Marinobacterium aestuarii: one gene and its partner. The protein of the gene in region 1 binds, or shares a complex with, the protein of each later gene. Links are inferred from orthologs where the notes say so. Each region holds a gene or a part of one and is shown in the gene's direction. Other genes may lie near its edges. The genes, in order: uvrA and mfd.

The links.
Region 2: the proteins of uvrA (region 1) and mfd are in contact, whole or in part, in a crystal structure (PDB 4DFC), measured with the Escherichia coli proteins. The link is inferred for Marinobacterium aestuarii from one-to-one orthologs.

The regions. Positions count from the first base shown.
Region 1 is NZ_CP015839.1:4,857,353-4,868,956, forward strand. What follows is about bases 8,208-11,604. They hold uvrA (excinuclease ABC subunit UvrA), read left to right. Parts: upstream 8,208-8,554; coding sequence 8,555-11,404; downstream 11,405-11,604. Other genes in these bases: A8C75_RS21310 (thiamine pyrophosphate-dependent dehydrogenase E1 component subunit alpha), read right to left, coding at 8,208-8,250; rplQ (50S ribosomal protein L17), read right to left, coding at 11,602-11,604. In the rest of the region: A8C75_RS21280 (TRAP transporter small permease subunit), read right to left, coding at 1-189; TRAP transporter substrate-binding protein DctP, read right to left, coding at 250-1,278; A8C75_RS21290 (LysR substrate-binding domain-containing protein), read left to right, coding at 1,484-2,455; A8C75_RS21295 (protein kinase domain-containing protein), read right to left, coding at 2,608-4,416; A8C75_RS21300 (dihydrolipoyllysine-residue acetyltransferase), read right to left, coding at 4,477-6,090; A8C75_RS21305 (alpha-ketoacid dehydrogenase subunit beta), read right to left, coding at 6,102-7,079; more of A8C75_RS21310, read right to left, coding at 7,072-8,207. UniProt on the Escherichia coli protein: The UvrABC repair system catalyzes the recognition and processing of DNA lesions. UvrA is an ATPase and a DNA-binding protein. A damage recognition complex composed of 2 UvrA and 2 UvrB subunits scans DNA for abnormalities.
Region 2 is NZ_CP015839.1:1,788,524-1,800,740, reverse strand. Bases 6,721-10,730 are described here. They hold mfd (transcription-repair coupling factor), read left to right. Parts: upstream 6,721-7,095; coding sequence 7,096-10,530; downstream 10,531-10,730. Other genes in these bases: A8C75_RS08000 (CsiV family protein), read left to right, coding at 10,527-10,730; A8C75_RS08010 (glyceraldehyde-3-phosphate dehydrogenase), read right to left, coding at 6,721-6,893. Outside these bases: nqrF (NADH:ubiquinone reductase (Na(+)-transporting) subunit F), read right to left, coding at 1-261; nqrE (NADH:ubiquinone reductase (Na(+)-transporting) subunit E), read right to left, coding at 295-903; A8C75_RS08030 (NADH:ubiquinone reductase (Na(+)-transporting) subunit D), read right to left, coding at 906-1,571; A8C75_RS08025 (Na(+)-translocating NADH-quinone reductase subunit C), read right to left, coding at 1,575-2,351; A8C75_RS08020 (NADH:ubiquinone reductase (Na(+)-transporting) subunit B), read right to left, coding at 2,341-3,549; A8C75_RS08015 (Na(+)-translocating NADH-quinone reductase subunit A), read right to left, coding at 3,554-4,894; A8C75_RS23580 (hypothetical protein), read left to right, coding at 4,938-5,240; more of A8C75_RS08010, read right to left, coding at 5,454-6,720; more of A8C75_RS08000, read left to right, coding at 10,731-11,117; A8C75_RS07995 (CHASE domain-containing protein), read right to left, coding at 11,213-12,217. UniProt on the Escherichia coli protein: Couples transcription and DNA repair by recognizing RNA polymerase (RNAP) stalled at DNA lesions. Mediates ATP-dependent release of RNAP and its truncated transcript from the DNA, and recruitment of nucleotide excision repair machinery to the damaged site.

The DNA.
Region 1 (11,604 bases):
CGTCGGGGCATTGAAGATGTAACGTGAAATGACTTCGAATACGCTGATCAACATTGCGATCAGCACCAGCCAGGCAGCCAGCTTCCCGGCCTTGTCGACCAGCCTGTCCATTCCTGTGGTTTCCTGCTCAGTAACCGGCAGGGCAGACTGCGTCTGACTTTCGGCAGACGGTGAGGTGTTATCGTTCATGGTGCTTATTCCTGACTCAAGCCCCGCCATCCAATGGCGAGGCTGATATCGCGGGAGAGATCAGAGAAGACCTTTTTCTTTCAGATATGCCTGGATAGAATCCACAGCTTCAGCGGTATCGGCGTTTTTTCCGCGCCAGGTGTCCCACTCGGAGCGCGCGGCGTTGCGAAACTGCACCAGCTCCTCGTCGGACAGGGTCGTGATAGTGACGTCACCCGTGTCAAGGGCTTTGGCCACCTGCTCCTGATCCTTTTGCTTCAGTTCACTAATCAGATTATCGGTGAATTCGTCTACCGAATTTTCCAGCAGTGTTTGCTGATCCTGAGTCAGGCCATCCCAGATCGCCTTGTTGATCGAGATTGACTTCATCGGCAGCGAATGGAACCCGGGATATGCCGCGAAAGGCGCATATCTGTGATAGCCCTGGCTGTAGTTGGTCGAGAACACTGTGTAATCCGCGGCATCAATCACGCCCTTTTCCAGCGCGGTGAAGACTTCAGAGCCGGGAAGGTTAACCGGAGCTGCGCCGACGAGCGCGAAAATATTGGACACCATGCCTTCAGGCGCCCGAATTTTCAGACCCTTGAAGTCACTCAGATGTTCGATCTTGCGTTTGCTGATCAGGGCTTCAGCACCAACAGCACCGGCGCGAATCAGATGAACGTTATAGGGCTCAACCAGCTTGTTGTAGCGCGCTTCACCACCGGCATCGCGCATGTACCCCAGGAATTGATAAGGGTCAGACCAGGCGCCAACCATATTGCCATAAATGGCAAAGGCCGGATTCTTGCCTGAGAAATAGCCCGGATCACTGATGTGACCTTGCAGGATTCCTGCACCTACTGCGTCCAGCGTTTCACTATTGCCAACGATAGCGCCACCCGGAAGGATTTCGATATTGATCTCACCGCTGGTTTTCTCGGTCACCGAACGCGCCCACTCCTGAGCAATGCGATATTCGTCATCGCCAGCGTTGACGTTGATCTGAAATTTCCAGTCCTCAGCAGCGGTTACCGCCGTCGGGCACAGCGCAAAAGCCGCCATCAGGGCCAGCAGGCCGGGGCTCATGGATGTCTTCAGCAATTTCATGCGATTCTCCGCTTGTTGTTTTTGTGCACAGTCACGCCCTGGTTATTCCACTTGTTAAGCTGCCAACAGACAGCGGACGAAATGAATAAAAACAGGTGGCTAAAGATTATCCAGCCTAGATATACTTAACAAATATCAATTATTGGATTATTCATATCAGCTTGAATATGTCTTATCCCTACAGGCAGTGAATATCTTGAAGTCAGTGAACTCAAACTGGTTTATCCGGGCAAGGCTGAAGCAACGCCACCTGCTGGTGCTGGCCGCCCTGGGTGAGACCTGCAATCTGAACCACGCCGCGGAAGGGCTGAGCATCTCCCAACCGGCAATATCAAAACTGCTGAAGGAACTTGAAGACGCACTGGGAGTCCACCTGTTCGAGCGCCAAGCCCGTGGCGTTATCCCGACCGCCTACGGTGAAACGATGATTCGCCATGCCAATCACCTGCTCAGCACCCTTGACGGTGCCTATGCTGAAATAAGTGCCATGCGTCATGGGCAGAGTGGCCGAGTCCGCTTGGGCACTATTCTCACACCCTGCGCAGATCTCCTGCCAGATACCCTCAATAAGGTTCGCCAGACCCACCCTGATCTGGAAATCAGCATCCAGACCGGCTCCAGCGAGCAACTACTTGAAGCACTGGATAACGGCGAGCTCGACATCCTGGTGGCACGTTATTTCGACAAGCACGACCGATATGGCTTTCAGTATGAGCCCATGTTCCAGGAACCCATTCATGTGTGCGCCCGTATCGACCATCCGCTTATCCGCGCGGGCAGAGCGCTGTCACCTGCCGACCTGCAGCATGAAGACTGGGTGCTGCCTCCCGATGGCAGCGTGATGCGCGCGGAGTTTGAAGCATTGTTTTACCGTGCCGCAATGCTGCCGCCAACACGGGTAGTTACCGCCGAAAACCTGTTAATGGTCACCAACCTGCTGGAACAGAACAATATGCTCACACTGCTGCCCAAGGGCGTGGTGCAGCATTACATGCGCTACAACATGCTAACCCAGGTCACACTGACGCAAGGAGTGCAAAAAGCCCTGGACCGCAATCTGGCCCCTTACGGGCTGATCGTACGCGATGAGCACTTGCTCGCACCTGCGGCCAAAGCCGTTCTGGAAATTCTGCGACGGGCGGGAAACAACCCATATGAGGGCAAAGTTCGCGTTTAAATACTGGCTGAGCCTAAGCCCGGGTACCGGTATTGACCTCTTCACCAAGAAGCTATTCAGGCACGAATCGGCTGCGCCGTGCGTACATCGATTAACTGGCCAATCGGCAGTGTCTGCAAAGTTAGCCGGCGGCGGTTGAAGTTGTTGCGCCACTACAGCTTGCGCGGATTTTTGGGGTAGTACCTTTCGGGGAGACGTTCGATATGGGGGAAGAAGCGCGTGTCCTTGTAGGGCAGTTTCATAAAGCCTGAAACCCCCAACCCTTCGATTAGCGGCAAGCGCTGCAGGATGGCATTCAGGCAACGGGCGAACTCCTGCTCCTGACGCGGGTCCAGCAAACGGTAATAACTGTGCACCTTCAGATGCGTTGGCAGGCTCTCGAAGATGATAAGACCGGTGTGGTGAATCCTGTTGAGCTGCCAGAGGATGTCCATGATGTCCTGGGGCAATTCCAGGAATTCATCGGGGTCACGGCCATCCTCGAAGTACGAATGCACCCGCGCCTGGTTTTCCAGATCCGGTGCCGCGCTGACCTCATAGGGCAAGGAAATTCCGGCGGGGGCAACGAAGGGCTCAGTCTCGCTGTCACGCTCAATATGCAGGGTGTCACGGGCATCGAACAGACAGCTTTTGAAGACACCCTGTCGGTAAATGGCCCGCGCCAGACTCACCATGTTATTGACCGAGGCAATAAAGGAGGCCCGCAGGCGTTCATCGTGCAGCGCCAGGCTGGAGTCGATATAGACGCCGTTCGCCTCCCAGCGCACCGCCAGGCCGCCCACAATCGGGTACTTGCCGAGCCGGCTGACCGCGGCCAGAAAGGCCTTTTCGGTCTCCCCCATCCCCTGCAGAAAGTTCTTGTAGTAGCGTTCCAGCGGCGCGTCATCCAGCGCACTTAAAACATCGTGCGCACCCTCTTCACGCAGGAATGACTTGCGCGAGCTATAGACCACGGTATCAATATCGCGGTAGCGCGGGCTGACCCACACGGGCACCTGGGGCACCGGCGCTGGCGTCGGCAGATCCTCCATCACAAGTCGGGCCATGCGGTGCATGTTCGCCAGAAAATAATCCCCGGCCCGGGCCCGCTCAACCGGGTCCGGCGCCAGCATGGCTTCCAGCACCCTTGCAAACTCGATCGGCAAACCCAGTGAGGTGGGCGGAATGGCCTTGTAACCAAAACGGCAGGATTGCCCCGACGCCAGGGCATAGAGGGTGCCCGCCAGACCGTCTTCATCGAAACGGGGGGACGACAAGCCGCCGTTAAGCTGCGCCTCGCCGATAAAGTAGACATCCCCCAGCCGGGCGTTGGTCTGCTGCATGTTATCCGACATCAGCTCCATCACATTGGCGGCCACAAACTGGTTGTTTGCATCCAGCTGGGCGAACACCGTTGAACCCCAGTCGATCAGGGCCGCGGTTTCGGTCTCGGCGTCAAAGACGATATTGGAGGGTTTGATATCGCCGTGCACAATGGGCTTGCCCGCGTGGCTGCGCAATGTACGCAGGATATCGGCCATTTGCGCCGCGATCCGCACCACCAGGCGCGGCGACAGCGGCCCCCACTCCAGCGATATTTTTTCCAGATCCCGCCCCGGCGCCCGCTCCATCGCCAGGATCGACTGGCCATGCACCGCTTGGAAGGCCAGCAGTTTGGGCACATGGGGGTGCTCCACCAGCCCCAGCATGAAAGCCTCTTCTTCCAGCCGGTCCTGCAGATGCTGCGGCAGCGTGATACGGGAAAACTTGAATACCGACGCCTCGCCCTGGCCAGAAACGCCGGCGAAGACAAAGCCGAAGGCCCCCTTGCCGATCAGCTCTATATCCCGATAGCCCAGCTGCTGCAGCTGCGCCTCGCACAGCCGGAACCAGTCCTTGAGTTTCTTGGCATCGTGGTGGCTGAGCAGGTAAATCGACTGCTCTTCCGGGATATAGAACTGTTGCAGGTAATCATTGGGCATAGGCAAGTCGGCTCACGGATCCTCAAGATGTCTGCCCCTCAGGGCCAGGGGCTAGGGCAACTATGCCAGCTCAAGCAGCATTGAGGCCGGATCCTCGAGGTAGGCTTTCCACAGGTTACTGAAGCGCGCCATGGTCGCGCCGTCGAGCACTCTATGGTCGCCCGACCAGCTGATGTTCATGATGCTGCTGGCCACCACCTGGCCTGCTGCATCAAAGCGCGGCAGCGTCTGGGTTTTACCCAGCGCCACTATCGCCACTTCCGGCTTGTTGACCACCGGCACCATAAAGGTGCCCCCCAGAGCACCTATATTGGAGATGCTGATGGTGCCGCCCTGCAGGTCATCCTGGCGTAACTTGCCGGTGCGGGCGGCGTCGGTCAGGCGCTGCACCTCACGGGCGATATCAAGAATACTGAGGCGCTCCACCCCCTTGACGTTGGGCACCAGCAAGCCGATCTTTGAGTCCACCGCCATGCCGATATTGCAGCTCGGCAGATAGTGCAGCTCAGTGCAGTCGTCATTCACCCGCGCATTAAGGATGGGAAAGGACTGCACCGCCAGCGCCATCGCCTTCATGATGAAGGGCATCAATGTCAGACGCACGCCCTGCTGTTCGGCCTTGAGCTTCAACTGGCCGCGCAGTTGCAGCAGCGCACTCATGTCCACTTCATCGCCGTAGGTGAAATGGGGAATACTGGATACCGCCTCCACCATGCGCTTGGCCATGGCTGCCTGGATACCGCGGATCGGCTCGATACGCACGCTCTTCTCTGTCGCTACAGCCGCAACAGAAGGCTCAGTGCTAACGGCTGCGGTGGCGGCACCTTTAGGAGCCTGCTCAAGGCTTGCGCGATAACGCTGCACATCCTCCTTCAGAATACGCCCATCCTTGCCACTGCCGGGAACCTGCGCAAGATCAAGGCCGTATTCGCGGGCCACGCGACGCACCGCAGGCCCTGCCAGTACCTTGCCACCAGGGCGGGAGGCGCTAGCCTGCGGAACAGCCGCCTGGCAGGCTGCGGCCGCAGGGGCCTTGATCGATGACGCGGGCTTTTTAGCTGGAGCAGCGACCGGAGCGGCGGCCGGTGCGGCTGTTGTAGTGCTGTGGGTATAGGACGGCATAATGGCGAACAAAGGGGAGTGCATCTTGGCCATTTCGCCCTGGGCATAATACAGACGCGTCACCCGTCCGGCCCGGGGGGCCGGAATCTGTACCAGCGCCTTGTCCGTCATGACATCGGCCACCGGCTGATCTTCCTCGATCAGGTCCCCCTCTTTCACCAGCCACTCCACCAGCTCACATTCAACAATGCCCTCCCCCAGGTCCGGCAGGATAAAGTCCTCTTCTTTCGCTTCGGCGGCGGCCTGCGCTGCCGGTTGCTCCGCAGCCGCCGGCGCTTGCACCACAGGGGGTTGCGTAATCGGCGCTTGCTCCTCGGCCAGCTCAACGGCAAACAGGGGCGAGTGAATCCTGGCAATATCGCCCTGCTGATAGAACAAACGCACTACCCGGCCATGAAAGGGTGAGGGTATCTGTACCAGCGCCTTGTCGGTCATGACATCGGCCACCGGTTGATCTTCCTCGATCAGGTCGCCTTCCTGGATAAGCCACTCAACCAGCTCGCACTCCACGATGCCTTCACCGATATCGGGCAGAATAAAATCTTTGATCATGGAAGACTCCACTAAAAGTTAACGCTGTGCCTGATCGCTTCGAAGAGCTTCAGATGATCCGGCAGGTATTCCTTTTCCAGCACCAGCGGGAAAGGCGTATCCAGGCCGGTAACCCGGCTAATGGGCGACTCCAGATAGAGGAAGCATCGCTCCTGAATAGTGGCGGCAATCTCCCCGGCAAAGCCTCCCGTCAGCGGCGCTTCGTGACTGATCAGCAGACGGCCGGTTTTCATGACCGACGCAGCCACAGTGTCGGCATCCCAGGGCAGAACGCTGCGCAGGTCTATGACCTCGCAGGAAATGCCCTCTTTCTCTGCCAGCTCCGCGGCCTTTTCAATCTGCTCCATCTGAGCCCCCCAGGCCAGCAGCGTGATGTCCGTGCCTTCTTTCAGTACTTCCGCCTGCCCCAGAGGCAGTTCGTAATCCTCTTCCGGCACCTCGCCCACCGAGGCGCGGTAGATCCGCTTGGGCTCGAAGAACAACACCGGGTTTGGATCACGGATCGAGGCCAGCAGCAGCCCCTTGGCCTGATGCGGGTTGCGCGGCACTACGATCTTGAGGCCCGGCGTATGGGCAAAATAGGCTTCAGGCGACTGGGAATGGTAGAGCCCGCCGGCGATGCCGCCGCCGTAGGGCGTACGTATCGTCAGCCCACCGACATCGAACAGGTTGCCGGAGCGGTAGCGAAACTTGGCGGCTTCGTTCACGATCTGATCGAAGGCAGGAAATATATAATCGGCAAACTGGATCTCGGCCACCGGCACCGATCCCTGGGCCGCCAGGCCGTTGGCAAAGCCGATGATCCCCTGCTCCACCAGGGGTGTATTGAAGCAGCGGGCCCGGCCATATTTCTCCTGCAAATGGCTGGTGGCGCGGAAAACACCGCCGAATACGCCGACATCCTCGCCAAAACAGATGACTTTGTCGTTGCTCGCCATGGCGATATCCAGGGCGTTATTGATCGCCTGCAACAGGTTCATCTCAGCCATGATCAATTCCTCCGGCGCTCTTGGGATAAGCCGCGGGGTATTTGCGGATGTGGGCCTTGAGATTTTCCAGTTGCTGCCTGAGCAGCGCCGGCGGCTCATCATAGACGTCGGTGATCAAATCCTCGAGCTTCGCCGGTGGCCGCTGCTGTGCGAGTTTCATTGCTGCCAGCACCTGTTGACGCAGCTCTTCGAGCAGCTGTTTCTCCTGGGCTTCATCCCACCAGTTCTGGGCCAGTAGCCAGTTTTTCATGCGCAGTATCGGGTCCTTGGCACGCCATTTATCCTCTTCTGCCTTGTTGCGATAGCCGGAGGGATCATCCGAGGAGGAGTGAGCCGCCAGACGGTAGCTCATCGCCTCGACCAGTACCGGCTCATTCTGTTCCACGGCCAGCTTGCGCGCCTCCTGCATCGCCTTGCAGACTGCCAGCACATCGTTGCCATCCACCCGAATGGACTGCATGCCGTAACCGACCGCACGTGGCGCTATGCCGTCACCGGCAAACTGTTCGCTGGACGGCGTCGAGATGGCATAGCCGTTGTTGCGGCACAGGAAAATCACCGGCACCTTGAGCACCGCCGCCATATTCAGGGCCGCATGAAAGTCACCCTCGGACGCGGCACCCTCGCCGAATACTGTAACAGTGCAGCGCTGCTGGCCGGCCAGCTTCTGGCCGTAGGCGTAGCCGGTCGCCTGGGGAATCTGCGTCGCCAGCGGAGACGAAATGGTCATGTAATGCAGCTCGCGGGAGCCGTAATGGATCGGCATCTGCCGACCCTTGCCGTAGTCCTGATCATTGCCGAACAGTTGGTTCATGAACTCCTCAATCGAGAAGCCTCTATAGGCCAGCGCGCCCTGTTCGCGGTACTGCGCCATGATCATGTCGGCATCATCCAGCGCCGCGGCAAACCCGACCGTGGTGGCCTCTTCACCGGTGGATTGCAGATAAAAACTCAACCGCCCCTGGCGCTGGGCCGCCAGCATGCGTTCATCCAGCACGCGGGTAAATACCATGGCGCGGTAAATCTTCAGGGCCTGGGCCTCGTCCAGATCCGGCACCACGGCACCGGGAATGATCGAACCATCCTGCTGCAATACCCGATAAATCGGGATCTGCAAGGCATTGCCCGGGGTAAACTCAGGCGCATGAATCACCCGTTCTTGATTATCCATAGACATCATAATCCCGTTTATTTTGATGTATTGACGCCGCTGTCGCTCCTGATTCTCTGACCGCGCCCGGTTACTGGCCCTTGCCCGCAGGGCCAAAAATGCAACGCCAGCCAGCACAGGCCCACGACTATTGAGCATAGCTGCTATCAGCAATGGCATTTAATCGGCCAGAGAACTAAGGCTAAAAATACAGAGCTGCCAAAGAACGCCGGGGCGGCTAAACGAATTCAAACGCAGCACCGGTGTTGGCCCGGCGGCGAACGCTATATAATCAACGGCTTTGGTCTCTTCGTCGGGAAGGTATATGGACAAGATTCTGGTGCGCGGCGCACGCACGCATAACCTGAAAAACATCGACCTGGATATTCCCCGTGACAAGCTGGTGGTCATCACCGGGCTGTCGGGATCCGGCAAGTCCTCACTGGCTTTCGATACTCTCTACGCCGAGGGTCAGCGCCGCTATGTGGAATCGCTGTCCACCTATGCCCGCCAGTTCCTGTCCGTGATGGAAAAGCCCGACGTTGATCATATCGAAGGCCTGTCACCGGCCATCTCGATCGAGCAGAAGTCGACCTCGCACAACCCGCGCTCGACTGTGGGTACCATTACCGAGATTTACGACTACCTGCGTCTGCTCTATGCCCGCGCCGGTGAGCCCCGCTGCCCCGACCACGACCTGCCCCTGGCCGCCCAGACCGTGAGTCAGATGGTGGATCAGGTCATGGCTCTGCCAGAGGGCAGCAAGCTGATGCTGCTGGCTCCGGTGGTTCAGGGCCGCAAGGGTGAACACCTGCATATACTGAGCGAGCTGATTACCCAGGGCTTTGTGCGCGCCCGCATCGATGGCATCGTCGTCGATCTGGACAGCCCGCCGGAGCTGGACAAGAACCGCAAACACGATATCGAGGTGGTGATTGACCGCTTCAAGGTACGGGACGATCTCAGTACCCGGCTGGCGGAATCCTTCGAAACTGCGCTGGCGCTCACCGATGGCCTGGCCAAGATCAGCTACATGGACGGCGATGGCGAGGAACTGATTTTCTCGGCCCGCTTTGCCTGCCCAACCTGTGGCCACAGCATTCAGGAACTCGAGCCGCGGCTGTTTTCGTTCAACAACCCCCACGGTGCTTGCCCGGGCTGTGATGGTCTGGGCGTGCGACAGTATTTCGATCCGCACAAGGTGGTGCACGATCACAGCCTGACCCTGTCCGAAGGTGCTATCCGCGGCTGGGACAGGCGCAGCCTGTACTACTACCAGCAGCTGCAGGCCGTGGCCAATCATGCCGGTTTCAACATGGACACGCCCTTCATTGATCTGGACGAAAAGCACCGCAAGGTGATTCTCCACGGCAGCGGCCGGGACAACATCTCCTTTCGCTACGTCAATGACCGCGGCGATTCCGTCGAAAAGGCCCACCCCTTCGAGGGCGTGCTGAACAACCTGGAACGACGTTACCGCGAAACCGAATCCGAAATGGTGCGGGATGATCTGGCCAAATACCTCAACATGCAGCCCTGCCCCTCGTGCCACGGCACCCGCCTGAGACGCGAGGCGCGCCATGTCTTTATCGACGAGCGCACCCTGCCGGAAATCACCCACCTGCCCATCGGTGAATGCTGCAGCTACTTTGATCAGCTCGAGCTCAGCGGCAAACAGGGCGAGATCGCCGACAAGATTTTGAAGGAAATCCGCCTGCGCCTGTCCTTCCTGGTGAATGTGGGGCTCGAGTATCTGTCACTGGATCGCAACGCCGATACCCTGTCCGGCGGTGAAGCTCAGCGTATTCGCCTGGCCAGCCAGATCGGTGCCGGTCTTGTGGGCGTCATGTATATCCTCGACGAGCCCTCCATCGGCCTGCACCAGCGCGACAACGAGCGTCTGCTGCTGACCCTGCGTCACCTGCGGGACCTGGGTAACACCGTCATAGTGGTGGAGCATGACGAAGACGCCATACTGCTGGCCGACTATGTTATCGACATAGGTCCGGGCGCGGGCGTGCATGGCGGTGAAGTCATCGCCAGCGGCACCCCGGCCGAGGTAATGGCCAATGAGAACTCCATTACCGGCCAGTACCTGAGCGGGCGCCGACGTATCGAAGTGCCGGGCAAGCGCTTGCCGCTCGATCCCAAGAAATTACTCAAGCTCAACGGCGCCAGGGGCAACAACCTGCAGGACGTCAACCTGGAAATCCCGGTGGGCCTGTTTACCTGCATCACCGGGGTGTCAGGCTCGGGCAAGTCGACCCTGATCAATGCCACGCTTTATCCCATAGCCGCGACCGAACTGAACCACGCCACCACTCTGGATCCCGCTGAGTATCGCAGCATTGAGGGGCTGAATCAGTTCGACAAGGTCATCGATATCGACCAGAGCCCCATCGGCCGCACACCGCGCTCGAACCCGGCCACCTACACCGGTATTTTCACACCCATTCGCGAACTCTTCTCCGGCACCCAGGAAGCACGCTCACGCGGTTATAAACCCGGGCGCTTCAGCTTCAACGTCAAGGGTGGGCGCTGCGAAGCCTGCCAGGGCGATGGTGTCATCAAGGTAGAAATGCACTTCCTGCCGGACATCTACGTGCCCTGCGACGTCTGCAAGGGCAAACGCTACAACCGTGAAACCCTGGAAGTGAAATACAAGGGACGCAGCATTCACGAAGTGCTGGACATGACAGTGGAGGAAGGTCGCGAATTCTTCGACGCCATCCCCGCCCTGTCACGTCGTCTGCAAACCCTGATGGATGTGGGCCTGTCCTACATTCGCCTCGGCCAGGCCGCCACCACCCTTTCCGGTGGTGAGGCCCAGCGCGTGAAACTGGCGAAGGAACTGTCCAAGCGCGATACCGGCAAAACGCTCTATATCCTCGATGAGCCGACCACCGGTCTGCACTTCTACGATATTCAGCAGTTGCTCAACGTGCTCAGTCGCCTGCGCGATCACGGCAACAGCATAGTGGTGATCGAACACAACCTGGATGTGATCAAGACCGCCGACTGGGTCATCGACCTGGGCCCCGAAGGCGGCACCGGGGGTGGCCAGATCATCGCTACCGGCACGCCGGAACAGGTGGCGGCCTGCGAAGGCTCCCACACCGGCCGCTTCCTCAAACCGCTGCTGGCCAAGCAGGCGCAACAGAGCGCCGCGGGTTAGTAATAGGACACTGCTGTAGAGGATCGTGGGAGCCCGGTCTCTGGGCGAATCGGCGCAACGCCGCGGGATAATACCCCGAGACAATTTGCCCGTGGTGCGGGCTCCCACAAACGTAAGCCCCCACCTGTAAACTATTCATTCGTCCACAAAAAAACCCGGCCATAGGCCGGGTTTTGTGTTTTGCGCAACTGAAGAGTTTA
Region 2 (12,217 bases), 3.1 Mb from region 1 along the record:
GCCCTCTTCCACGATACATTTGCACTGGGCACAGGTACCACCGCCGCCACAGGCGGAGGGGACGAAGATGCCAGCACCGGCCAGGGTCGACAACAGCTTGTCGCCGGCCGCAACCGTAATGGTTTTTTCCGGATCGCCATTAATCTCTATATTGACGTTACCGGAGCTTACGAGCTTTGAACGGGCTGCCAGGATAACCGCGACAAGTGCCAACACCATCGCGGTAAACATGACAACGCCGAGAACGATTTCAGCATTCATTGGCTTGATCCACCCTTGTGTTCATCATGTTCCTTACAGCTGCACACCGGAGAAGGACATGAAACCCAGAGACATCAGACCGACAGTAATGAAGGTGATGCCCAGGCCACGCAGTCCTGCCGGCACGTCGCTGTACTTGAGCTTTTCGCGAATACCCGCCAGCGCCGTGATGGCCAGAGCCCAGCCCGTACCGGCACCCACTCCGTAAACCACACTTTCGCTGAAGTTGTAGTCACGCTCTACCATGAACAGCGCCGCACCCATGATGGCGCAGTTCACGGTAATCAGCGGCAAGAACACACCCAGGGCGTTGTAGAGCGCCGGTACGAACTTGTCGAGGAACATCTCGAGAATCTGCACAACCGCCGCAATAACGCCGATGTACGAGATATAGCCGAGGAAGCTCAGATCCACGTCAGGGTAACCGGCCCAGGCCAGCGCGCCTTCACGCAGCAGATGGTTGAAAACCAGGTTATTGATCGGCGTCGTGATGGCCAGTACCACTATAACCGCAATACCCAGGCCAATCGCCGTCTGTACCTTCTTGGAGATCGCAAGGAAAGTACACATCCCCAGGAAGAAGGCGAGCGCCATGTTTTCAACGAAAACGGCCTTAACGAAAAGGCTTATCAGCTGTTCCATGATTACACCGCCTCCTGCTTGCTATTGGGGGCCAGCACGTATTCCGGCGCCTCAACCTGGTCTTTCTTCCAGGAACGCACGATCCAGATGAACATGCCGATAATGAAGAACGCGCTCGGCGGCAGCAGCAACAGACCATTGGCCTGGTACCAGCCACCGTTGTTGACCAGCGGCAGAATCTCGATACCGAAGAGGGAACCGGAGCCCAGCAGCTCACGGATGGTACCGACAAACATCAGTACCACACCGTAACCCAGGCCATTGCCAATACCGTCGAGGAACGAAATCACCGGAGGGTTCTTCATGGCGAAGGCTTCGGCCCGGCCCATGACGATACAGTTGGTGATGATCAGACCGACGAAGACCGACAACTGCTTGGACACATCATAGGCATAGGCCTTGAGGAACTGATCCACTACGATTACCAGGGACGCGATAATAGTCATCTGGCAAATGATGCGAATGCTGCCCGGAATGTGATTGCGGATCAGCGAAACAAAAAAGTTCGAAAACGCCGTCACCACGATAACCGCAAGGCTCATGACCATGGCAGTATTGAGGTTGGACGTAACCGCGAGCGCAGAACAGATCCCCAGGATCTGCAGACCGATCGGGTTATTGGCAAAAACCGGTTTCGTCAGGACGTCTTTAGCGGAAACTGAAGCCATGATTTACACCCCCCCTGCACGCAGGTTAGCCAGAAACGGCGCGTAGCCATTCTCGCCGAGCCAGAATTTAACCAGGTTGCTCACGCCATTGCTGGTCAGAGTCGCGCCGGACAGACCATCAATCTGATGCGCCGCATCCGCTGAAGACGGATTCACATTGCCCTTGATCAGGTGCAATATGGGATCCATCGTTCCCTCTTCGTAAACCTTCTTGCCAGGCCAGAGCGCTTTCCAGGCCGGGTTATCAACTTCGCCACCCAGGCCCGGTGTTTCGGCGTGGGAATAGAAGCCCAGACCCACCACTGTGTTCAGGTCGCCTTCCAGCGCCAGGAACCCGTACAGGGTAGACCAGAGACCGTAACCGTGAACCGGCAGGATAATGCGCTCGATCTGGTTTCCATCTTGCACCAGGTAGACCGGCATATAGCGGGCCTGACGCTTGATGGAGGCGATGTCGTCCTGGCGATCCAGCTTGATGGAACGTGCCGGATCCTTGGCAGCCTTGATGGCATCGTAGGTCGCAACATTCACCGCATCGGTGAACTTGCCTGTTTCCAGGTCGACGATTTTGGTGGTGATCTGCGCGAACAGCTCATCCACGGACTTGCCGGGTTCACTGATACCCGCTGCCGACAGGATGTTGGACTTGCGGTCCAGCTCCTTGTTGGAAACCTGCTGAGGCTTGAGCAGTACCGCTGCGGCGGATACAACTACCGAGCAGACGACGCACAGCAGAACGGTAACGGTAATCGTCTTCTTGATCGAATCATTAGCCGCCATGACGTTTCATCCTCCGCTTGATGTTGGCCTGCACCACAAAGCTGTCGATCAGCGGCGCAAAGAGGTTACCGAACAGAATCGCCAGCATCATGCCTTCAGGGAAGGCCGGGTTGACGACGCGAATCAGCACCACCATCAGACCGATCAGGGCACCGAAGTACCACTTGCCGGTATTGGTCATGGACGCCGACACCGGGTCCGTGGCCATGAAGAACAGACCGAAGGCATAACCACCGAGCACCATGTGCCAGTAGAAAGGCACACTGAACATGGGATTGGTATCGGACCCGATCAGGTTCAGCAGCACGGTGGTAACTACCGTACCGGCCAGCACGCCGGCAACGATACGCCAGGCCGCAACCCTGGTGTACAGCAGTACCAGGCCGCCAACGGCGATAAACAGCGTCGAGACTTCACCCACCGAGCCCTGAATGTTGCCGATGAAGGCATCGAACCAGGTGATATTCTGCGCCAGAATGGCATCCACACCGCCCGCTGCAGCCAGACCCAGCGGCGTAGCGCCGGAGAAGCCGTCAACGGCTGTCCAGATCGCGTCACCTGACATCTGCGCAGGATAGGCGAAGAACAGGAAGGCACGACCGGTCAGGGCCGGATTGAGGAAGTTTTTGCCGGTACCACCGAACACTTCCTTGCCGATCACCACGCCAAAGCTGATACCCAGGGCAACCTGCCACAGGGGAATCGACGGCGGCAGAATCAGTGCAAACAGGATAGAGGTAACAAAGAAGCCTTCGTTGACTTCATGGCCACGCTTCATCGCGAACAGCACTTCCCAGAAACCGCCGACCACAAAGGTCACCGCGTAAACGGGAATCCAGTAGGCAGCGCCGTGAATAATGTTATCCCACAGGCTGTCCGGATTGAACGACGTCAGAGCGCCGGCAACACTGCCCTGCCAGCTGCTCGCGTCGGTCAGACCCAGGCTCGCCATGGCGGTGTTGGCCTGAAAGCCAACATTGTACAGACCGAAAAGCACGGCCGGAAAAGTACAGAGCCACACCAGGATCATCATGCGCTTGAGGTCGACGCCATCACGCACGTGAGCGGCGCTTTTGGTCACCTGCCCCGGGGTGTAGAAAATGGTATCCACCGCTTCGTAGAGCGCGTACCAGTTTTCATATTTGCCGCCTTTATGGAAATGCGGCTCCATTTTGTCAAGAACGTTTCTCAGGCTCATTGGATCAGGCCTCCTTCTCGATACGCAGCAGGTTGTCGCGCAGGATGGGGCCGTACTCATACTTGCCCGTACAGGCAAAAGTAAAGAGTGCGAGGTCTTCCTCATCCAGCTCCAGACAGCCCAGCTGCATCGCGGTCACGATGTCGCCGGTAATCAGGGAACGCAGCAACTGTGTCGGCAGGATATCCAGCGGCATCAGCGTTTCGAACTGTCCCACCGGGACCATGGCGCGCTCGGAGCCGTTAGTGCTGGTGGTGAAGGCGAACTTCTTACCCGCATTCAGCACGGACGCAAACATGTTCAGTACCGAGAATTTCTCGGTCCCAGCGGCAATCCAGCCCATGAATTCACGCTTGTAGCCTTCTTCCAGCACGCTCACCTGAGTCGCGTAGCGACCAAGATAGCCCAGAGGGCCTGCGGCGCTGCGGCCATTCCAGATGGAACCACTGATCACGCGATTGGTACCCGGTTTGAGACGACCGGCGCAGACTTCCGCCAGGTTCGCGCCCAGACGGGTGCGCAACAGCGTCGGCTTGTCGACCTGCGGACCGCCCAGGGCAATAACACGCTCGGTCGACAGACGACCTTCGGTGAACAGCTTGCCCATGGCGATAACGTCCTGGTAACCCAGAGCCCAAACGGTCTTGGTGCGGGAGACAGGATCCAGGAAGTGAATATGGGTACTCGCGTTGCCGGCCGGATGAATACCGGAGAACTCGGACAACTGCACGCCTTCAACCGTATTGATCTTGGCGCCTGCCGCCTTGCACAGATAGACCTTGGTCTTGCTCAGCACGGTCAGGAGTTTCAGACCATTGGCAAAGGCCTCGGCCTGCTCGGCAATAACGACCTGAGGATCAGCGGCCAGCGGGTTGGTATCGATCGCGGTAACGAAGATCGAGTGCGGCTCGCTGCCGGGCTGAGGAATCTTGCTGAACGGGCGGGTACGAAACGCCGTCCAGAGTCCGGACTGAACCAGGTTCTGTTCGACCTGAGCACGCTCAAGACCCGCCAGCTGAGTGGCGTCGTACTTGGCAAATTCGACCGCTTCTTCGTTGTCATCCAGTTCGATAACAACAGACTGCAGTACCCGGCGCTCGCCACGGTTGATTTCCTTGACGACACCCGCGCCAGGAGCCGTGAAGTCGACGCCTTCTGTTTTTTTGTCGGAAAAGATCACTTGACCGAGTTTTACCCGGTCCCCCACCTTGACGGCCATCGTAGGCTTCATGCCTACATAATCCGGACCCATCACGGCGACGGAGTGCACCGTCGGAGCAGCGCTGATTCGCTGCTCCGGTGCCCCCGCAATCGGTAGATCCAGACCCTTATTGATCTTGATCATACGCCTCACCCAATCACGTTAACTGTATTTCAGGACTCCGCCCTTGAACATCAGTCATCAACTGAACGCTGCCCCGGCAACGATCAAGATGCTGTTTTGTTTTTGTCCCAAGGAAAGATTTGCCCCGCCAAAAATCCGCAACAGTATAACTGAGCGCAGCCTGTCTTTTCTACAAACTACCTTTGCAATCAGGCCCTTTGCTTCATTTAAGTTCGATAATTTTCAACGCAGGCAAACGCAGCGCACAAAAAAGCACCACGACGGGAATAAAGCCGCACTCAACCAGAGCATCATCAGACCTGATTGCAGAACACAACCCGACCTTGGTCGTACAAGCGGTAAATAAAGGCTGCGCCAGATCAGACAGATACAAAAAAATCTGCCCGCAAATGATCCGAGCAGCACAGAGCCGAAAACAGCAAGGGGGACAAAAAACAATCAAGCAGCGCCCATACAAACAAAAACCGGCTGCACCCAAGGTGCAGCCGGTCAGGCCTCTTTTTCAGAGGCAGAGCCGATCAAGCCTGCATCAGAACGACCCAGGCCAGCGGAATCCGAATCAGATCCCCTTTAGCGGGAACGCCGGCAGGGTGCAGTGCGCCATGGCCTGCATCATGCGGAATACCTGGCAGCTGTAACCGAACTCGTTGTCGTACCAGACGTAGAGTACACAACGCTTGCCATCAACGATGGTCGCCAGACCGTCGACCACACCAGCGGCACGGGAACCGACGAAGTCGGTCGATACGGCTTCGGGTGAGGTGCTGAAGTCAATCTGCTTTTGCAGCTCGGAGAAAAGCGCGGCATCACGCAGGTAGGCGTTCAGCTCTTCCTTGCTGGTTTCCTTCTCCAGGTTCAGGTTCAGAATGGCCATGGAGACATTGGGCGTCGGCACGCGAATCGCGTTACCGGTCAGCTTGCCTTCGAGCTGCGGCAGCGCCTTGGCAACAGCCTTGGCCGCACCGGTCTCGGAAATGACCATGTTCAGACCCGCCGCCCGACCACGACGATCACCCTTGTGATAGTTGTCGATCAGGTTCTGGTCGTTGGTGTAGGAGTGCACGGTTTCAACGTGACCGTTGAGCACACCGAACTGCTCATCGATCTTCTTCAGCACCGGCACAATGGCGTTGGTGGTGCAGGAGGCCGCCGACAGGATGCGATCTTCGTCGATGATATCCTGGTGATTCACGCCCATGACGATGTTCTTGATGCCCTTGCCAGGCGCCGTCAGCAACACGCGGGATACGCCCGTCGCACGCAAATGGAGGCTCAGACCATCGGCATCACGCCACTTGCCAGTGTTATCGATCAGCAGCGCATTGCTGATGCCATAATCGGTGTAATCGATGGTGTCAGGTGCATCGGCAAAGATAACCTTGATCATGTTGCCATTGGCAATCAGGGCCTGGTTTTCTTCATCGACCTGGATGGTGCCCTTGAAGGATCCGTGTACGGAGTCACGGCGCAGCAGGCTGGCGCGTTTTTCCAGATCATTCTCAGCATTGCCACGGCGCACAACGATGGCACGCAGGCGCAGGGACTGGCCGCCACCGGTACGCTCGATCAGCAGACGCGCCAGCAGGCGGCCAATGCGACCAAAGCCGTACAGTACGACATCGGTAGGTTCGCGCTCAGGGGCACCGATTACACTATCGAGTTCTTTTTTCAGGAAGGCTTCGATATCACCGTTGCCTTCGTGCCGAAACTTGATTACGAGCTTGCCGACATCTACGTGGGCGTTGGCAACACCCAGCTTGTCGACGGCTTCCAGTACCGGATAGGTATCATGAACGCTGAGCTCTTCCTGATCCTGCATCATCTGGCGCGCAAAGCGGTGCGCCTTAAGGATATCGGTGACCGAACGCTTATGTACAAGACGTCCGAACACAGAAGTTTCAACATTCCGATCGCGGTAGAGACGGCCGATTAACGGCACCATGGCCTCTGCCAGCGCTTCTCGCGCTTTCCAGTCTGCGAATACTAGTTCTTGGCTCACAGGTAACTCCAAATACGGTCAAGGCTGAAATTGGCTGCGGGCGCATTATCGCTTTTTCCACCAAGCGGGGCAAACTTGCCGGCCTACGACTTTCGCACTGCAGCATTTGGCGCAGGCCCCTGGATCTCAAGCCTGCCCTTTTGACCCCGCAGGCGGTAACATAGGGCGCTTTTGTAGTCGGGGCTTCAAGGAGTCAGCAACCGTGTTTGAACTGGACTATCCGATGCCGGCGGGAGCGGGCGATATCAAGCGTATCGGCCAGTTAAAAGGCTGCGCCCAAGGCTACCTCGCCGCTGCCGCCGCCCGTCACCACAAGGGCGTGACCCTGGTCATCGCCACCAGCAGTGATGCCGCTACGCGCCTGGCCAGCGAAATCGCCTTTTTTGATCCCGAGGTCGAACTGCTGTCCTTTCCCGACTGGGAAACCCTGCCCTACGACAATTTCTCGCCGCACCAGGACATTATCTCCGAACGCATCCTCAGCCTGTATCGCCTGCCGCAGCTGAGCCGCGGCATCCTAATCGTCACGGCGGCCACCCTGATGCAGCGCATAGCACCGCGCCAGTTCATCGGCGGCAACAGCCTGCTGCTGGACACCGGGCAGACGCTGGACCCCAGCGAAACCCGCCAGATGCTGAGCGATGCCGGCTATCGTGCCGTTGAAACTGTGTATGAGCACGGCGAATTCGCCCAGCGCGGCGCCATCCTCGACATTTACCCCATGGGTAGCCGCCTGCCGTATCGCATCGATCTGTTTGATGACGAAATCGAGACGCTGCGGGTGTTCGACCCGGAAACCCAGCGTTCCATCGAACAGGTAGAGCAGGTGCGCCTGCTGCCGGCGCAGGAGTTCCCGTTTGATTCCAGCGCCATCACCGGATTTCGCCAGCGCTGGCGCGAACGCTTTGATGTCGATCCCGGCCGCTGCCCGACCTACCAGGACGTCAGCAATGGCGTGACACCCCCTGGCATCGAATATTATCTGCCGCTGTTTTTCGATAACAGCATGACACTGTTCGACTATCTGCCGGACAACACCCTGGTGGTATGCGACCCGGGCCTGGAGGCGGCGGCCGAGCAGTTCTGGCACGAAGCCCAAGCGCGCTACGAAGAGCGCCGTCATGATATCGAACGTCCGCTGCTGGCACCTGAAGAAGTCTTTACCCGGGTCGATGAACTCTTTGCCGCCCTCAAGCGCCTGCCACGCCTGGTACTGCACAGCGACAGCGCAGGCAACGGCGGCGGCGCCCAGGACAGCTCGTTCGAGGAGCCGCCAACACTGCAGGTAAACGCTCAGTCAAACCAGCCCATGGCGACACTGAACGATTTTCTGGACAGCCACCCCGAACCCATACTGTTCTGCGCCGAATCCGCCGGGCGACGCGAATCCCTGCTCGAGCTCTTCGCTGTCGCCGGCATAAAGACCCGCAGCATCGACAGCTGGCAGGACTTTGCCGAACAGCAGCCACGCCACGGCATCTGTGTCTATCCACTGGAACTGGGCCTCAACCTGCCGGGCCAGTGCCAGCTGATTACCGAAACCCAGCTGTTCGGCCAGCAGGTCTTCCAGCGCCGGCGTCGCAGCCGCGACAAGGAACAGGCCGACCAGGTCATCAAGAACCTGTCGGAACTGCGTGCTGGCGCGCCCGTGGTACACCTCGATCACGGTGTTGGTCGCTATCTGGGCCTGCAGTGCATCGAGCTGGACGGCCAGCAGAATGAATTCCTGACGCTGGAATATGCCGATAACGCCAAACTCTATGTACCGGTCAGCTCACTGCACCTGATCAGCCGCTACGGCGGCAGCAGCGATGAAAACGCCCCGCTGCATCGCCTGGGCACCGAGCAATGGATCCGTGCCAAGCGCAAGGCGGCCGAAAAGGTGCGCGACACCGCCGCCGAGCTGCTGGACATCTATGCCCGTCGCGGCGCCCGCGAAGGTTTCAGCTTTGGCACCCCGGATGCCGAATACCGCCAGTTCAGCGCCAGCTTTCCGTTCGAGGAAACCCCCGACCAGGCTTTGGCCATCGAAGCGGTGCTGCAGGACATGACCGCTCCCCAGCCGATGGATCGCCTGGTGTGCGGCGACGTCGGCTTTGGCAAGACAGAAGTGGCCATGCGCGCCGCCTTCCTGGCGGTGCAAAACAGCAAGCAGGTGGTCATTCTGGTCCCCACCACCCTGCTGGCGCAGCAGCACTACGATAATTTTCGCGACCGTTTTGCCGACTGGCCAGTCAACGTCGAGCTGATTTCGCGCTTTCGCAGCACCAGCCAGCAGACCCAGGCGCAGGCCAAACTCGCCTCCGGCGAGATCGATATCATTGTCGGCACCCACAAGCTGTTGCAGGGCGACATCCAGTTCAAGGATCTGGGCCTGGTCATCATCGACGAGGAACACCGCTTTGGCGTGCAGCAAAAAGAGCGCCTCAAATCCCTGCGCGCCCAGGTGGATATCCTCACCCTCACCGCCACGCCCATTCCGCGCACCCTCAATATGGCCATGTCCGGCATGCGCGACCTGTCGATCATCGCCACGGCACCGGCGCGACGCCTGTCGGTAAAGACCTTTGTGCGCGAGGGCGACAAGCCCATGATCAAGGAGGCCATCCTGCGCGAACTGCTGCGCGGCGGCCAGGTCTATTACCTGCACAACGAGGTCAAAACCATCGAGCGCACCGCCGAAGAGCTCAAGGCGCTGGTGCCCGAGGCCCGCATCGGCATTGGCCACGGCCAGCTGCGCGAACGCGAGCTGGAGAAGGTCATGACCGACTTCTACCACAAGCGCAACAACCTGCTGGTCTGCACCACCATTATCGAAACCGGCATCGATATCCCCAACGCCAACACCATTATTATCGACCGGGCCGACAAGTTCGGCCTGGCCCAGCTGCATCAGCTGCGTGGCCGTGTCGGCCGCTCCCACCACCAGGCCTACGCCTATCTGCTGACACCGCCGGTTGCCAATATGACCCCGGATGCCGGCAAGCGACTGGAAGCCATCGCCCAGGCCAGCGATCTGGGCGCAGGCTTCACCCTGGCGACCCACGACCTGGAAATCCGCGGCGCCGGCGAGCTGCTGGGCGAAGGCCAGAGCGGCCAGATGCAGAGCGTTGGCTTTACGCTTTACATGGAAATGCTGGAGCAGGCCATTCAATCAATGCGCGATGGCAAGACGCCCAACCCGGACGCCCCGCTGCGGCACGGCCCCGAGATCAACCTGCGGCTGCAGGCTCTGATCCCGGACGAGTACCTGCCCGATGTGCACAACCGGCTGATCCTCTACAAGCGCATTTCCAACGCCAGCAACGATGCCCAGCTGCATGAACTCCAGGTAGAAATGATTGACCGCTTCGGCCTGCTGCCGGAACCGGTGAAGAGCCTGTTCCGCATCACGGCACTCAAGCTGCGCGCCAGCGCACTGGGGATTGCCAAGGTCGATGCCGGCGATAAAGGCGGACGCATCGAATTCAACGCCGATACCACTATAGATCCATACAAACTGGTCACCCTGGTTCAGAGCCAGCCGCGACGCTTCAAGCTCGAAGGCGCCAGCCAGTTACGCTTCAATGTCGAAATGACCACACCCGAACTGCGCGCCCAGACCGTCGAAAACCTTCTAAACGAGCTTTCTGCATGAGATTTCACCCAAGCCTCCCCCCGCTGCTCAGCACTCTGGCGCTCGCCTTGCTAACGCTGTGCAGCCTGTTTGCCCGGGCCGAGGACCCCGTCTACAAGGTGGAAGTGCTGATCTTCGCCAACCAGGACCCTGCCGCCCTGAAAGAACAGACCTGGCATAGCCTGGAGATACCCCGCCGTGCGGCGGCAGAACTGGGCAACGGTGGCAGCGGCACTTACCAGCGCCTGCCCGGCAATAACCTGGTACTGACGGCGGAAAAAAACCGCCTCGCGCGTCAACAGGGATTTCGCACCCTGTTCCACGGCGCCTGGTATCAGCCGGTGGGCAACCAGAACAGCAGCCGACCGGTACACCTGCGCGGTGGCCAGCTCATGCCCAACGGCGCCTACGAACTGGACGGCTACATCAGTATCGACCGCGGCAGTTCCCTGCACCTGCGCCCCGACCTGTACTACACCAGCATCAGCTCACAGGCCACCGACAAGCTGCTGATGGCAACCCTGAATACACCGCGGAGCATGAAACCCAACCAGATTCACTACCTGGATAACCCGCTGTTCGGCGTCCTGGTACTGATTCAGCGCTAGTCAGTGCCTGTACATACAAAAAGGGCTCCTTGCGGAGCCCTTTTTTGATCGAAGCCATTTAGCTGCCAAGCACTGCGCTACCGCAAAAGCACCGCTCAGGCGCGAACATCATCCGCGGCGGCATTGATAATGCCCTCATCTGCACGCGCGCCAGCAGCCTTTTCAGAAAATCCTCCAGAAGACTCTCCAGAAGGTTCAGCGCTGACCGCCACCAGCGGCAGGTCGACATAAAACACCGTACCCTGCCCCGGTATACTGTCAAAACCAATCTTGCCGCCGTGGCGCTCAACGATGGCCCGCGTAATGGCGAGCCCCAGCCCGGTACCGCCCAGGCGACGCGTATCCGAAGAATCAGCCTGGGTAAAACGCTCAAACACCTGCGCCTGAAACTCCAGCGGAATACCGGGGCCCGAGTCCGCCACGCTGATACGCAGCTCTTCAGACCCAGACAGCAAGGACACCACAACCTCAGCGCCCGCAGGCGAGTATTTGCAGGCATTGGACAGCAGATTCGAAAACACCTGCAGCAGGCGATTCTCATCCCCCAGCACAAGCGCCTCGCCCGCGCAGGGCACCAGACGGCAGCGCACAGCATACTTGTCGGCATAGCCCTGATTCATCGCCAGCGCCTTCTCGGCCAGCGCATTGGCCGGCAGCGACTGCAGCCTGAGCTCGACGTCTGCGTACTGAATCTTGCCGATATCAAGCAGGTCATTGATCAGGGTTTCCAGCCGCTGACAGTTGTCGTAGGCCAGCGTAATGGCGCCGACCTTCCTGTCGGGGTGAGCGTCCAGCACACCGCCCACCACCAGCCCCAGCGCCCCCTTGATCGAAGTCAGCGGCGTCCTGAGCTCATGATTGACCGTGGAAATAAACTCATCCTTCATCCGATTGACCTTATGCCGCTCGGTCAGGTCATGAATGATCAGGGTGTAGCGCATGCGCTCTCCAATCGGTAACGGACTCACCGCCAGCTCAATGGGCACTCGACTGCCATCAGGACGCAAGGCCCAGGTATCGCAGCGACTGCCTGCGCCGGACAACGACCCCAGCCCACCTGCGCCCGCCACCAGGCTGATGAAAAATTCCGGCACAACGTC